3 regions of the Ectobacillus polymachus genome follow, and region 3 is predicted to be linked to each of the others. Evidence: riboswitches for the same ligand, from Rfam matches in the RefSeq annotation. Region 3 holds a riboswitch; each other region holds the start of a gene.
The links. A riboswitch is a leader RNA that binds a small molecule or an ion and turns the genes downstream of it on or off. The one in region 3 is predicted to bind S-adenosylmethionine.

Region 1 (4,070 bases), 520 kb from region 3:
CGGGTACAATGGTGTTCTCTTTTGTTCTGTTTTCATTTCTCATCCATTTTGCAAACTTGTACGTATTGGAGAAAAAATTTTATGCTGAAGGAGAAGAAATTCTCCACTTAGATATTTTAATGAACAATGGTATACAGGAAGTAAAAAGAAATACGAGTGATTCATTGCATACTACGTATCAATATGAACAAGGAGAAGTAAGAATAGATGCTACCGGATCCCCTGTTATGTATGTAACGATTATATGCAAAACACGGAAAAATCGAACATATAAGGCAAGCTTTCAGTATAATAAAGATACGCAGCAAATAACGAGATGGTTTGAGGAGAGGTAAGGGATGAAAGCTTTATACATCACAGGATTTATGGGATCTGGAAAAACAACAATTGGAAAAGAACTTGGGTTAAGATGGAATATGCCGGTCATTGATACAGATGAAGAAATCGAACGAAAAACAGGAAAACAAATCACAGCCATTTTTCATGATGAAGGGGAGGAAGTGTTTCGAGATTATGAATCGAATATGTTGCAATCGCTTCCTTGTGAGAATGTGATTATTACTACAGGTGGAGGAATTATAGGAAGAGAACAAAATCGAAAATGGATGAAAGAGCACGGCATAGTATTATATTTATACTGTGATCTTTCTCACATTGTAAAAAGGCTAGAAGGTGATACATCCCGTCCTTTATTTAAAAATACCGAAGCCTTTTCTGCTCTTTATAAGATGCGGCAGAAGTGGTATGAAGAGGCGACAGTTACAGTTGATACGACGGATAAGGACGTACAGTCAATTTTAAATGAGATTGAAATGCGTTTGAAGGAATGAAAAGTAGGACATACTATCCATAACAATTGTAATGGTGGTGAATCCTATGTCGACAAATGACTACGTTAAATTTGTGACGCAGCAGGTTGTTACCTACATGAACAATCCAAAAGAGGATCGAGTGCAAAAAAGATTACAACGCCGTTCAGAAAAAGAACCGTTCTTAAAAAGATGGTTTGGAGTAATTCCTTTAAGCATTTCATTATTATATCAACGAACATCAAACAGGAAAAAAGGCGCTTGATATTGGATTCGATAGCATAAACGAAATAGACCGTAAAACATCTTACGGTCTATTTCGTGATGGCTTGTGATTGGGAAATAACGCCATTATCAGGATATATATTTGTTCACAAATTCGCCTTAATTAACCATAAGTACTGTACATATATTGTTTTATAATGAAACTAAAGGAAAAAATAGCATACAATATTGTGAAATGACTAACATACCTATATAATTTAAAATGAAAACGCTATCATATAGAGGTGAGACAATGGAAAAGTTCTTTTTTAATCACAATTCTGCTTCCTTAGAGGATGCAAAGTTAATTGAATTTGCTGAAGTAATATACGGAAAAGGTGGGCGTTCAGTATTGGAGAACTTAATGGCAAAGGCTTCCATACGACTTCGAGACCGTTATCCATATAAATCAGATAAGCAAATATCTTATCTTGTGAATAAAGGATTGTATGAACTGTTCAGCAAATATGTGGATGAAAGAGGAGAAAACTCATAGAGAATAATCATTCTCTTATGGGGCATCTCCTTTTTCTTTTATCTCGCTATTTAATGGCAGTAATACCCCCACTTCAAGCTTAGAGAAATCAGAAAAGGCTATGTGGGTGATAACTGCCCGCAACAACAAAGGTCGGGCTAACCCTCGGTAGGAGATGAGAAAAAACCCTCGTCGAGGGTCAAGTTATACGAAAAGTACAAAGAAAGAATAAAGGTAGCGTTGTAAAGACTATAATTATTTTGCGAAAACAATTGACAATTGTCACAATTTATACTATTATTCGAATTAACAAAAAATTAAATAATTTGTTTACTTATCAAGAGTGACCGAGGGATCAGGCCCTATGACGTCCGGCAACCTCCAATTTAGGAACGGTGCTACTTCCTGCAGAATACTTTTATTCTGAAAGATAAGTCGTAACGATTTTCACGGTGCCTCTTTCAAATGAAAGAGGCTATTTATGTTGTAAAGGAGAGGAGAGTGCATATGATTGAACTTCAGCATGTGACAAAAGAGTATGAGACAAAATACGGAAAGGTTAAAGCTGTAAATGATATATCCTTGAGCATTCATAAGGGAGAAATTTTTGGAATTGTAGGATATAGCGGTGCCGGAAAGAGTTCTTTGCTTAGATGCATGAATTTACTTGAAACCCCTACTTCAGGCAGTGTGAAAATAGAGGGTATCGAACTGACAAAGTTAACGGAGCAGGAATTACGAAAAGCTAGACTAAAGATAGGAATGATTTTTCAGCATTTCTATTTGATTAACTCGAAAACCGTATATGAGAATATTGCTTTTGCGCTCAGGGCTTCTGGTAAGAAAAGGGAGGAAATCGAAGTTCGAACTACTGAATTGCTCGAAATGGTTGGATTATTAGATAAGCGTAATGTGTATCCTACGCAGCTTAGCGGTGGTCAAAAGCAACGTGTTGGCATTGCACGTGCTCTTGCAAATGAGCCATCTGTTCTTCTTTGTGATGAGGCAACTTCGGCGCTAGATCCAAAGACGACGAAATCAATTTTGCAACTGCTAAAGTCTATCAATGAAAAGCTTGGACTAACAATTGTTTTAATTACGCATGAAATGGAAGTTGTAAAGGAAATTTGTCACCGTATGGTTGTGATTCAGGATGGATCTATAGTAGAAGAAGGCAGGGTATATGATGTATTTGCTAATCCACAACAACCGATTACGATGCAATTTATTGACAGTGTATTACAATTTGAAATTCCAAAACGATTAGTAGAACAAAGAAAAGGAACCATTATTAAAATTCAATTTAAGGGAACGATCGCAGAAGAAGCTGTTGTTTCCGATATGCTTCAGCATTTTATTGTCAAAGGAAATATTCTTCATGGAAAAATTGAGTACATACAAGATACACCACTAGGGATTTTTATAATGGAATTGATTGGAGAAAAGAATGAGGTACAAAAGGCTATTAACTATACAATGCTAAAAACTCAACATGTCGAGGTGATGTATCATGCTATCTAATCTGATTCAAATTCTACCTGAATTAAATAAAGCGATTTTTGAAACATTGTATATGGTGGTTCTCTCTCTTGGTGTTGCCATTATTATTGGATTGCCTCTTGGCATTTTATTATTTGTAACCGATAAGGGACTATTTTTAGAAAATACCGTAATTAAAACAATTGTTGGATTCATCGTAAACGTCGTTCGTTCCATTCCATTTATTATATTACTTGTAGCGCTTTTGCCGCTAACAAAGCTAATTACTGGCACAACGATAGGTCCGACCGCAGCATCGGTTTCCTTATCAGTAGCAGCTATTCCATTTTTTGCTCGAATTGTGGAAACCTCCTTTCGAGAGATTGATAAAGGAGTGATTGAAGCTGGCATAGCAATTGGAGCCACGCCATGGATGATTATTAAGGATGTACTCTTATCAGAAGCTCAATCAGGGATTGTACAAGGGATTACATTGACGACAATTAGTTTAGTGGCATACTCTGCAATGGCTGGAATTGTTGGAGGCGGCGGTGTCGGTGATTTAGCTATTCGTTATGGATATTATCGTTATGACAATACGGTTATGTTTACAACGGTTATTGTATTAATTTGTCTTGTACAGATCCTTCAATTTTTAGGGGATCGCATTGCAAGCCAATTAAATAAAAAATAGATTCATAATTCACTTCTGAGGAGGACTTTATTTTATGAAGAGATTAGTATTGCTAGTTGTATTTTTAATATCAATAGGTCTATTAGCAGCTTGCGGAGGACAACCCCAATCTCAAACTGCTGCAAACAAAAAGGAACTTAAAATAGGCGCAACAACTGGACCGTATAGTGATATGGTTTCAAAAGCAATTAAACCACAGCTAGAAAAAATGGGCTATAAGGTGACAGTAATAGAATTTAGTGACTATATTCAACCAAATAAAGCATTGGCAGAAGGAAGTATTGATGCGAACCTATTCCAGCATAAGATTTATATGGATAATTTTTCAAAACAAAATAACATTCAACTT
Region 2 (4,070 bases), on a different contig from region 3:
TTTATATTTTTCACAAGTATCTTTGCAATATTTACAGGACAACCTAGTTGATGACGTAACCGGTCTTGATGATCCTCAATAATTTTGACCACACCACTACCGACGGTGCCGAGTCCTAACAATCCTACTTTTATCTCTTTCACGATCGTCCACCCCTATTTCTATCTAATGTTTATCCATTCTAACAATCTATCAGAATGTAATATATTCCCATAAGAATAACTACTTATAAATGTTCACTTTATATGCAATTATATAAGTTGAAAATTTAAAAAACAACGTTTTATGAAATTTCAGAAAAAAATTGTGCCTATTATATTAACCCGCCGGCCTTTTCATCTATAGCTCTCTTATCAGATTGTAAGAAAAAAGTGAAAGCAGTGTGGAAACTGCTTTCACCTATCTGATTCTGGCCCTTTATCCCGCTTTAACGGGCAGTAAGACCCTCACTTCAAGGTTTTGAGAAATCGAAGAAGGATAAGTGGGGGACAACTGCCCATAAAAGTCCGAATTGGCCTTTGCTAACCCTCGGTGGGGGATGAGAGAACCCCCCACCGAGGGAAGTTTCACTTTATATTTGATAAGGCGTTTCTTGATAGACGTAGTAATTTAACCAGTTAGAAAAGAGCAGGCTACCGTGACTTCTCCACGTAACATATGGAGTTTGCTTTGGATCATCGTTACGGTAGTAATGCTTCGGCACTGCAATAGATAGTCCCCTGTCTTGATCTCGATCATATTCTCCTTTTAGCGTATTACGTGAATATTCACTATGACCTAGGACAAAAATATTCTTCCCTCCGCTATCTGCTACAAGATGTACACCTGCTTCTTTTGATTGCGCAAGTAATTGCAGCTCTGGCACGCGGGCAATATCCTCCGCTCTTACTTCGGTATGTCGTGAATGAGGTGCATAAAACTGTTCGTCAAAGCCTCGTAGCAGGTTCACGTAATCTCCTTGCAGCTCATGCTCAAACACCCCGAACATCTTCTCTTCAAGTGTATATTTCGGTATGCCGTAATGATAATACAAGCCTGCCTGTGCTCCCCAACAAATATGCAAGGTAGATGTTACATTCGTAACGGAAAATTCCATAATTCGTTTTAGTTCCTCCCAATAATCGACATCTTCAAATGGGAGAAGCTCTACAGGAGCACCAGTAATAATGAGGCCATCAAATCGCTGATTTTCCACTTCGCGAAAGGTAGAATAAAAGCTTGTGAGATGTTCTTGCGATACATTTTTGGATGTATGTGATTCCATGTGTAACAATTGTATATCAACTTGAAGCGGCGTATTTCCAAGTAGGCGTAGCAGCTGTGCTTCTGTTTCCTGCTTTGTAGGCATTAAATTTAAAATCGCGATTTTCAACGGTCGAATATCTTGCGAGGAGGCACGCTCCTTCGTCATCACAAAAATATTCTCGTTTTGCAGGATTTTACGTGCTGGTAAATCCTTATCCACGATTATTGGCATATTTTTTTCCTCCAGCTAAAGCTTGATCTAAATCAGCAATAATATCGGTTACATCTTCAATCCCTACCGATAGACGAATTAAATCAGGTGTAACACCACATCCGCGTTGCTGTTCTTCGGTAAGCTGACGGTGCGTTGTACTAGCAGGGTGAATGACAAGTGTTCTTGCATCTGCTACATGGGTAACAAGCGTTGCAAGCTTTAATTCTTTAATAAAGTCAGAAGCTGCCTCTATGCCGCCCTTTACACCAAAGGCAATCACGCCGCTTGCACCTTTAGGTAAATATTTTGAACTGCGCTCATAATATTTACTGCTTTCTAAGCCAGGATAGCTTACCCAGCTTACTCTTTCATCCTTTTCTAGCCATTTTGCTATCGCTAGCGCATTTTGGCTGTGACGTTCCATACGTAAATGTAATGTTTCAAGGCCTATATTTGTTAAGTAGGCATTGAATGGGCTAATACAGTTACCAAAATCACGAAGAAGCTGAACGCGTGCCTTTACGATATAGGCAGCTGCTCCGAAGTCCTTCAAATATTGCACGCCGTGATAACTTTCATCTGGCAGGACAAGTTCTGGATACTTTCCGTTATCCCAGTTAAAGTTTCCGCCGTCAATTACGACTCCGCCTACTGAGCTTGCATGCCCATCAATATATTTCGTAGTTGAATGAACCACGATATTTGCTCCATGAGCAAATGGCTGGCACAAATACGGAGAAGCTAACGTATTATCAATGATAAGCGGAATATCTAGTTCTTTTGCAGCCGCTGAAAATACTTCAAAATTTAGTACATTAATAGCAGGGTTACCGATTGATTCGCCATAAAGGAGCTTTGTCTTGCTTGTTGCAAGTTTAACAATATCTTCTACCGACAGCTCTGGATCAAAGAATGTAACATCAATGCCAAGCTTACGTAAACTGACAGCAAATAGATTGTGAGTACCTCCGTAAACGGTAGATGAGCACAAAATATGATCGCCTGCTCCAGCGATATTTAATACTGCTAATTGAATCGCTGCTTGACCAGAAGCGGTTGCTACAGCACCAACGCCGCCCTCGAGCTGACTTAGCTTCGTTTCGAAAGCTGCAACGGTTGGATTTGCAATTCGTGTATAAATATAACCTTCAGCACGTAAATCAAATAGAGCTGCTAAATCCTCAGGTGTATCATATTTATACGTTGTGCTTTGATATAACGGCAGCACACGTGGTTCTCCATTTTTAGGCGTATAGCCTCCCTGTACACAAATCGTTCCCTTGTTCCATGTTTCTCCCATCATGTTCACCCTTCCTCTTTATTTAAATTAAAAGGGCTGCTTCCTACCCAAAAAGGTAAAAGAAGCAGCCCGAATTCGCACATGACTGTGTAATCTCTTATCTTTCAGAGCAAAACCTGCAGGATTTGGCACAATTCCGGTTTACGGCTGTTGCCAAGGCTTCAAAGGGCCTGATCCCTCCACCTATTCTCGATAAGACATATGAAATTATTTACATTCTATATAACTATTAACCTTATGTCAATATATTTTCTGAATTATTTGATATATTATTTTTTCTGACTATTCCGTAAGCAAAGAAAAAAAGATATATTCGATTTCTTACACGATGCTTGTAAATACTAAATCACGAAATACTTTTGCAAGGTTCCTAGGACTATATAACTTTCAACAATCACTTGCATAATCCCCATAAAAAAAGGTAAAATAAGAACAAATGTTCGATTAAAAGGAGCGATTTCTGTGAAGTGTAATCAGGAGGCGTGGAATGGCGAAGTCTTTCATTATGAATCTGGAGGCAATCTAGAACGATCCGTTACACCGGAGACAAACATCAGCTTCGAAATCATGATTTGTGAAGCAATGGAACATAATCAGTATGTATCCTTTGATTATCGTCATCATGGCGTAATTTCCCATTTAACAGGACGTGTTCATCATTACAATGAAAGGCAGCAATGCCTACATATTATTGATACAGCCGGTAAAGCTCGGTATATTTTTACGGAAGCTGTCGTACACCTAGAAATATGCAAAGAATGGTGACCATGGTCTTACGCAGCGAAATAAATAACAGGCGCACCCGCGTGCGCCTGTTATTCCATATCATGCGAATTGCTTCTAGACATTCTAAATCCATTTCGTAATACCGATTCAATTTTTAAATATCCTTTTATTTTCACCCGAAGACGATAAATCAGCGAATTCATCTCTTCTGTTCCGACATATACATTATCTGATAATGTCCGTTCAGGCCAAACAGCAGCAATAATCTGCTGCTTGCTAACAAACTCATTCAAATGATTCGCCATTACTTTACAGCAAGCATACTCTTTTTGTGATAATTTGATGCTAGTATCCTGAAGATATATGGTTTGCGCGATATCATCCATTTCAAGTACGTCCTTATGTAAATGATAAGCAAGGAGTTCTCCTGGAATTTCCATCGTTTCATCATAGTCTTTTTCCAGCTGTAATTCGATGAGCCCATTCGCTAATGTAATCGTATCCGAGTCATTTAATGGGTATATTTCAAATGGAACCAGTGCTTCTCTATTTAACTCTGTTCCATGCTTACTTCCTAAATCCTGA
Region 3 (4,070 bases):
TTTAAGAAAACACCATCTGAAAAAAACAGATGGTGTTGTTTTTGAATTCGCTATTTTGTTATTATCGCAGACAGTAAGGGGATTAAGATATGAAAGGGATCACAAAGTATAACGGATGTTCATCTTAATCGCCTTCTTGCTCTGAAAGGGTTTTCCATCCAATTGCGATAATATCATGTTCAAGTTTTAATTTACTAACAATTTGTTCGATTAGCAGGGCTTTCGACTGATCGCTATGAAGCAAAGCCATTATGGATACTTTACTTCCACTTTCAATTTCCTCACTATACAGTTCTTGTAAGGCTATTCCTTCTGAAAGTATCATTTTAGATAAAGCAGTACGTATAACGGTTTCATGTTCATGTAGACAAGTGATATTCACTTCATAGAAGAGATTTTCTTGCGACTGATCCTTTGATTTTCTATTCATGAATAACGCAATAGGACGAAGGAGAACATTTGCTAATACTACGCCAATTGCACCTATAATACTCAGTTTCATAAATCCTGCTCCAACTAATGTACCAACGGCTGCAGAACACCAAAGAGTAGCAGCTGTATTTAATCCGCGAACGCTAAACCCTTCTCGTATGATCACACCGCCGCCTAGAAAGCCGACGCCACTCACTACTTGTGCGGCAATTCGAGTTGGACTATTATCTCCTGTTGACATAACCGATAAAATGACGAATAAACATGCTCCAAGGGAAACAAGAGCATTTGTACGTATTCCAGCCATTCGGTGACGCCATTGTCGTTCGGTACCGATACATGCACCGGTAAGTATAGCTACAAGCAGCCGAATTGTCATATCTTGCCACGCCATTTGCTTCATCTCCATAGAAAAATATAGGTAAGATAGATAGAAATTACCTTTGTAATCAATATACGTATTATGAACGAATAAGTCCTGTAACGTCAACTGTATTCCAAGTTTAGGGCATAACGGAAATGGCGAGGGGGGAGTTTCACTTTATTAATTATTGTTATTCGAATCGTAGAGTATCAGATTGACGAAAGTGACAAAACGATTTATTATAAATTATACTTAATTGTATAGTATATCCAATTATATCTGTATTGAATATGAATTCTTATCTAGAGAGGTGGAGGGATTGGCCCTTTGAAGCCTCAGCAACCCCTAATATCGTTAGGAAGGTGCTAATTCCAGCAGAGCAAATGCTTTGGGAGATAAGAGGTCGAATCCGTGAACGCGTGGCCTCTTAATAAAGAGGCCACTTTTTATTTTGTTTTATAACTTGAATCTTAGGAATATTCATGGAAGGGGCTATGTAAAATGGAAAAAGAGACGCTGATGAAATCACTAAGCCTTTACGATAAAATTGTAGAACATTCGAAATTACAGGGATTTCATCAATCTTGTGACCCAAAGACGGGGTATCTACTAAAAGGATTAGCATCATCAAAAGCAAAGGGGAAATTTTTAGAACTTGGAACGGGATCTGGTGCATCCGCAGCATGGATTGTAGATGGAATGGATGGGGATAGTACGCTCATAACGGTGGATATAAATCCGCAATTGTTAGACATTGCAAAAACCTATTTAGGGAATGATAAACGAATTTCTTTTCGATGTGAGGACGGTGCAATATTTATTCGAAATATGGAAGAGACATTCGATTTTATTTTTGCAGATACATGGCCAGGGAAATTTGAACTGTTGGATAAGACATTAGACCATTTAAACGTAGGAGGATTTTACGTCATTCATGATTTACTTCCGGATAGGAGTGTACCTGAGGAATACAGAATTAAAGCACCTAAGCTTCTTAATAAATTAAGAGAAAGAAGAGATTTAGTCATAACAGAAGTAGATTGGGCAACAGGTATTCTTTTAGCGATAAAGACAATGGAGTAGTCGGTTCGTATAAAAACCCCTTCACCAGATAAAAAGGAGTCAGTACATAAACGGGTATAGAAAGTATAATGAGCAGCAGGCTATGTATTTTGCGTTTGTCTTAAAGAATGAGTATCTATTATAAGACATTCACACATATATGGCATTTAAACGCAAGTACAAAAAGGACCTGTTTAAAAGAAACGGATCCTTTTTGTCTTAAATATGTTGAGGAAACTCCATTAAGATGCTGGAGGAGTGAGTCCCTCAAGCCTAGGTACTACTGGAACAGCTTCAATGGCAAGCTGCTGATTTTGTAATACTTTTATAGTAAGTTCCAGGACGATTTTTTCTGTCAACGTGCTAAAAGGTGCCTCAGGAGTTGCCACCGTTGGTGAAAAATCAAGTTCAAAGAAGTTTGCAGCTACTAACTCACCGAATGGCTGTTCATTGAATTTGACAAGATTTTGGAAGAAAAATTTATCCAAACGAGCATTTAAGTTGTTTGTTTCACTAAGGAAATTAGCCTCGGCAGTTTCAGAAATACCGATGATTGGAAAATTGTTAAAATGTAATATGTCTGTAAAACCAGAAAAATTAATATCGACCACTCTATCTTGAAGTGCTGTAGTACATCCAGCGCTACTCCCTGACGTAGTATATTCAATATTTTTTCGAATATGCCCTGCTACAAATAATTTAGCTCTTCTCACGTTAAAAAAGTCAGTTTCATCAATACGAGTAAATGCAACTGGAATAAGTTTCACTTGATCCAGAAATACATTTTTTTTCACTCTTTTAATTTCAGTTGCTGCAGGCGTAAGGGTAATCGTCGCCTCTAAAGGAATTTGGATTGTTGTCTCTACCGTAACAACAGGAACCTTAATAAATGCCGTAACAGCGAATCCAGTAACTGTGGGAGTATTTATATTCGTAAATGAACTAAGAGGTGTTGTATTTACTGTACAAGGTCCTGGGGGGTCCATGGGTTGATTTACTTGATTATTTTCATTCATACCAAAAAATTCCTCCCTCCTTATAATTTTGTAAAAGCTTTTACAGGATTAGAGTATTCTGTTTCATGGTTAAAGAAGTGGACATGTATAATAGACATTAATATATTTTTATAGAAACGGGCTTTTCTAAGCATATATCATTAAATAAATTATCTTTGACTCGGACTTGTTGGATATGTATGTTTATTCCGATATATAATGAAAGTGGGGAGGGGAAGTTTCGGAAAAAGCGTTGTTAACGTATTCCAGGGCTCCTTTTTTGCTCAGAACTGCCATTCGTCTAGTAATGGTTTTTGTCGATAAAACACGAAAAATCGATAACCATTCCATTTTCGTCGATAAAAGGGTAAAAGTCGTCGATAAACATTCTGTTTTCGTCGATAAGTAGTAATTTTCGTCGATAAACCATCTATTTTCGTTGATAAAGAAATGCAGGTATCTACTTTTGTGCTTAAAGCGTGGCCTATTTGGTATCTTAGCTTGATGGAGATGTGGCTGAGCCCCACATTATTAATTATTGTTGTTCAAATCATAGAGTATCCTATGTAAATTTTATTCTTGTTTTTAAGTAATGGGGTTCAACTTAGAAGTCCCATTGTTAATTTCATGTTTGTGAAGCTTTAATAAGCACTACTAATTAGAAACCCTTTATGCAATCCCATACTACTTGTCCTATTAGTAGAAAAATAATGGTAATCAATAAGGATTTAGCAACTCTTAATGGAACCCTGGGTAATGCAAGTAATCCGATTTGCGATCCGATTGCAGATCCGACTGCCATTGCAATTGCATAATTCCATTGGACAAATCCTGTTTGGTAAAATACGATAAATGCTCCGCAACAACTCCCAAAAATTAAAACTCTTGTAAGTTGAACTGCTTTCATATACGTATTTTTTTGATTCATGTAGTGTAGGATTCCAAATGTTGAAGATCCAGGACCAAATCCGCCGTCATAAGCAGCTATAAAGAAGGGCACGGCATTACTCACAATAGTAGAAGTTTTAGCTTGTCCCAGGGCAGAAGATACCCATTGCTTATTTTTCAATGTCACAATGAAAGCAAATATCAATAAGATTAAGGCAACAATATTCATCGTTTGTTCTGTAATATGAGAGGTAATGAGTGCCCCGCAAATTCCTCCAGTAAAAGCAATACAGACATTCACAATGATTGTTTTCATTCGTAGCTGCTTA

Region 1: it holds a riboswitch for S-adenosylmethionine, as region 3 does, so the genes downstream of both, ACM5BR_RS08290 (methionine ABC transporter ATP-binding protein) here and ACM5BR_RS05560 (O-methyltransferase) in region 3, are expected to answer to the same signal.
Region 2: it holds a riboswitch for S-adenosylmethionine, as region 3 does, so the genes downstream of both, ACM5BR_RS11250 (bifunctional O-acetylhomoserine aminocarboxypropyltransferase/cysteine synthase) here and ACM5BR_RS05560 (O-methyltransferase) in region 3, are expected to answer to the same signal.

What each region holds. Positions count from the first base shown of each region.
Region 1 is NZ_JBLREB010000001.1:1,613,311-1,617,380, reverse strand. Features, by position in the region: gene comGG (competence type IV pilus minor pilin ComGG) at 1-335, shown strand, start outside; gene ACM5BR_RS08305 (shikimate kinase) at 339-830, shown strand; gene ACM5BR_RS08300 (YqzE family protein) at 877-1,074, shown strand; gene ACM5BR_RS08295 (hypothetical protein) at 1,327-1,569, shown strand; SAM riboswitch class I at 1,880-1,985, shown strand; gene ACM5BR_RS08290 (methionine ABC transporter ATP-binding protein) at 2,056-3,069, shown strand; gene ACM5BR_RS08285 (methionine ABC transporter permease) at 3,059-3,721, shown strand; gene ACM5BR_RS08280 (MetQ/NlpA family ABC transporter substrate-binding protein) at 3,756-4,070, shown strand, end outside.
Region 2 is NZ_JBLREB010000002.1:133,863-137,932, reverse strand. Features, by position in the region: gene ACM5BR_RS11260 (homoserine dehydrogenase) at 1-143, opposite strand, end outside; gene metA (homoserine O-acetyltransferase MetA) at 572-1,477, opposite strand; gene ACM5BR_RS11250 (bifunctional O-acetylhomoserine aminocarboxypropyltransferase/cysteine synthase) at 1,458-2,759, opposite strand; SAM riboswitch class I at 2,854-2,958, opposite strand; gene ACM5BR_RS11245 (YolD-like family protein) at 3,222-3,524, shown strand; gene ACM5BR_RS11240 (FHA domain-containing protein) at 3,575-4,070, opposite strand, start outside.
Region 3 is NZ_JBLREB010000001.1:1,093,762-1,097,831, reverse strand. Features, by position in the region: gene ACM5BR_RS05565 (MgtC/SapB family protein) at 125-826, opposite strand; SAM riboswitch class I at 1,092-1,198, shown strand; gene ACM5BR_RS05560 (O-methyltransferase) at 1,298-1,879, shown strand; gene ACM5BR_RS05555 (CsxC family protein) at 2,101-2,874, opposite strand; gene ACM5BR_RS05550 (sulfite exporter TauE/SafE family protein) at 3,512-4,070, opposite strand, start outside.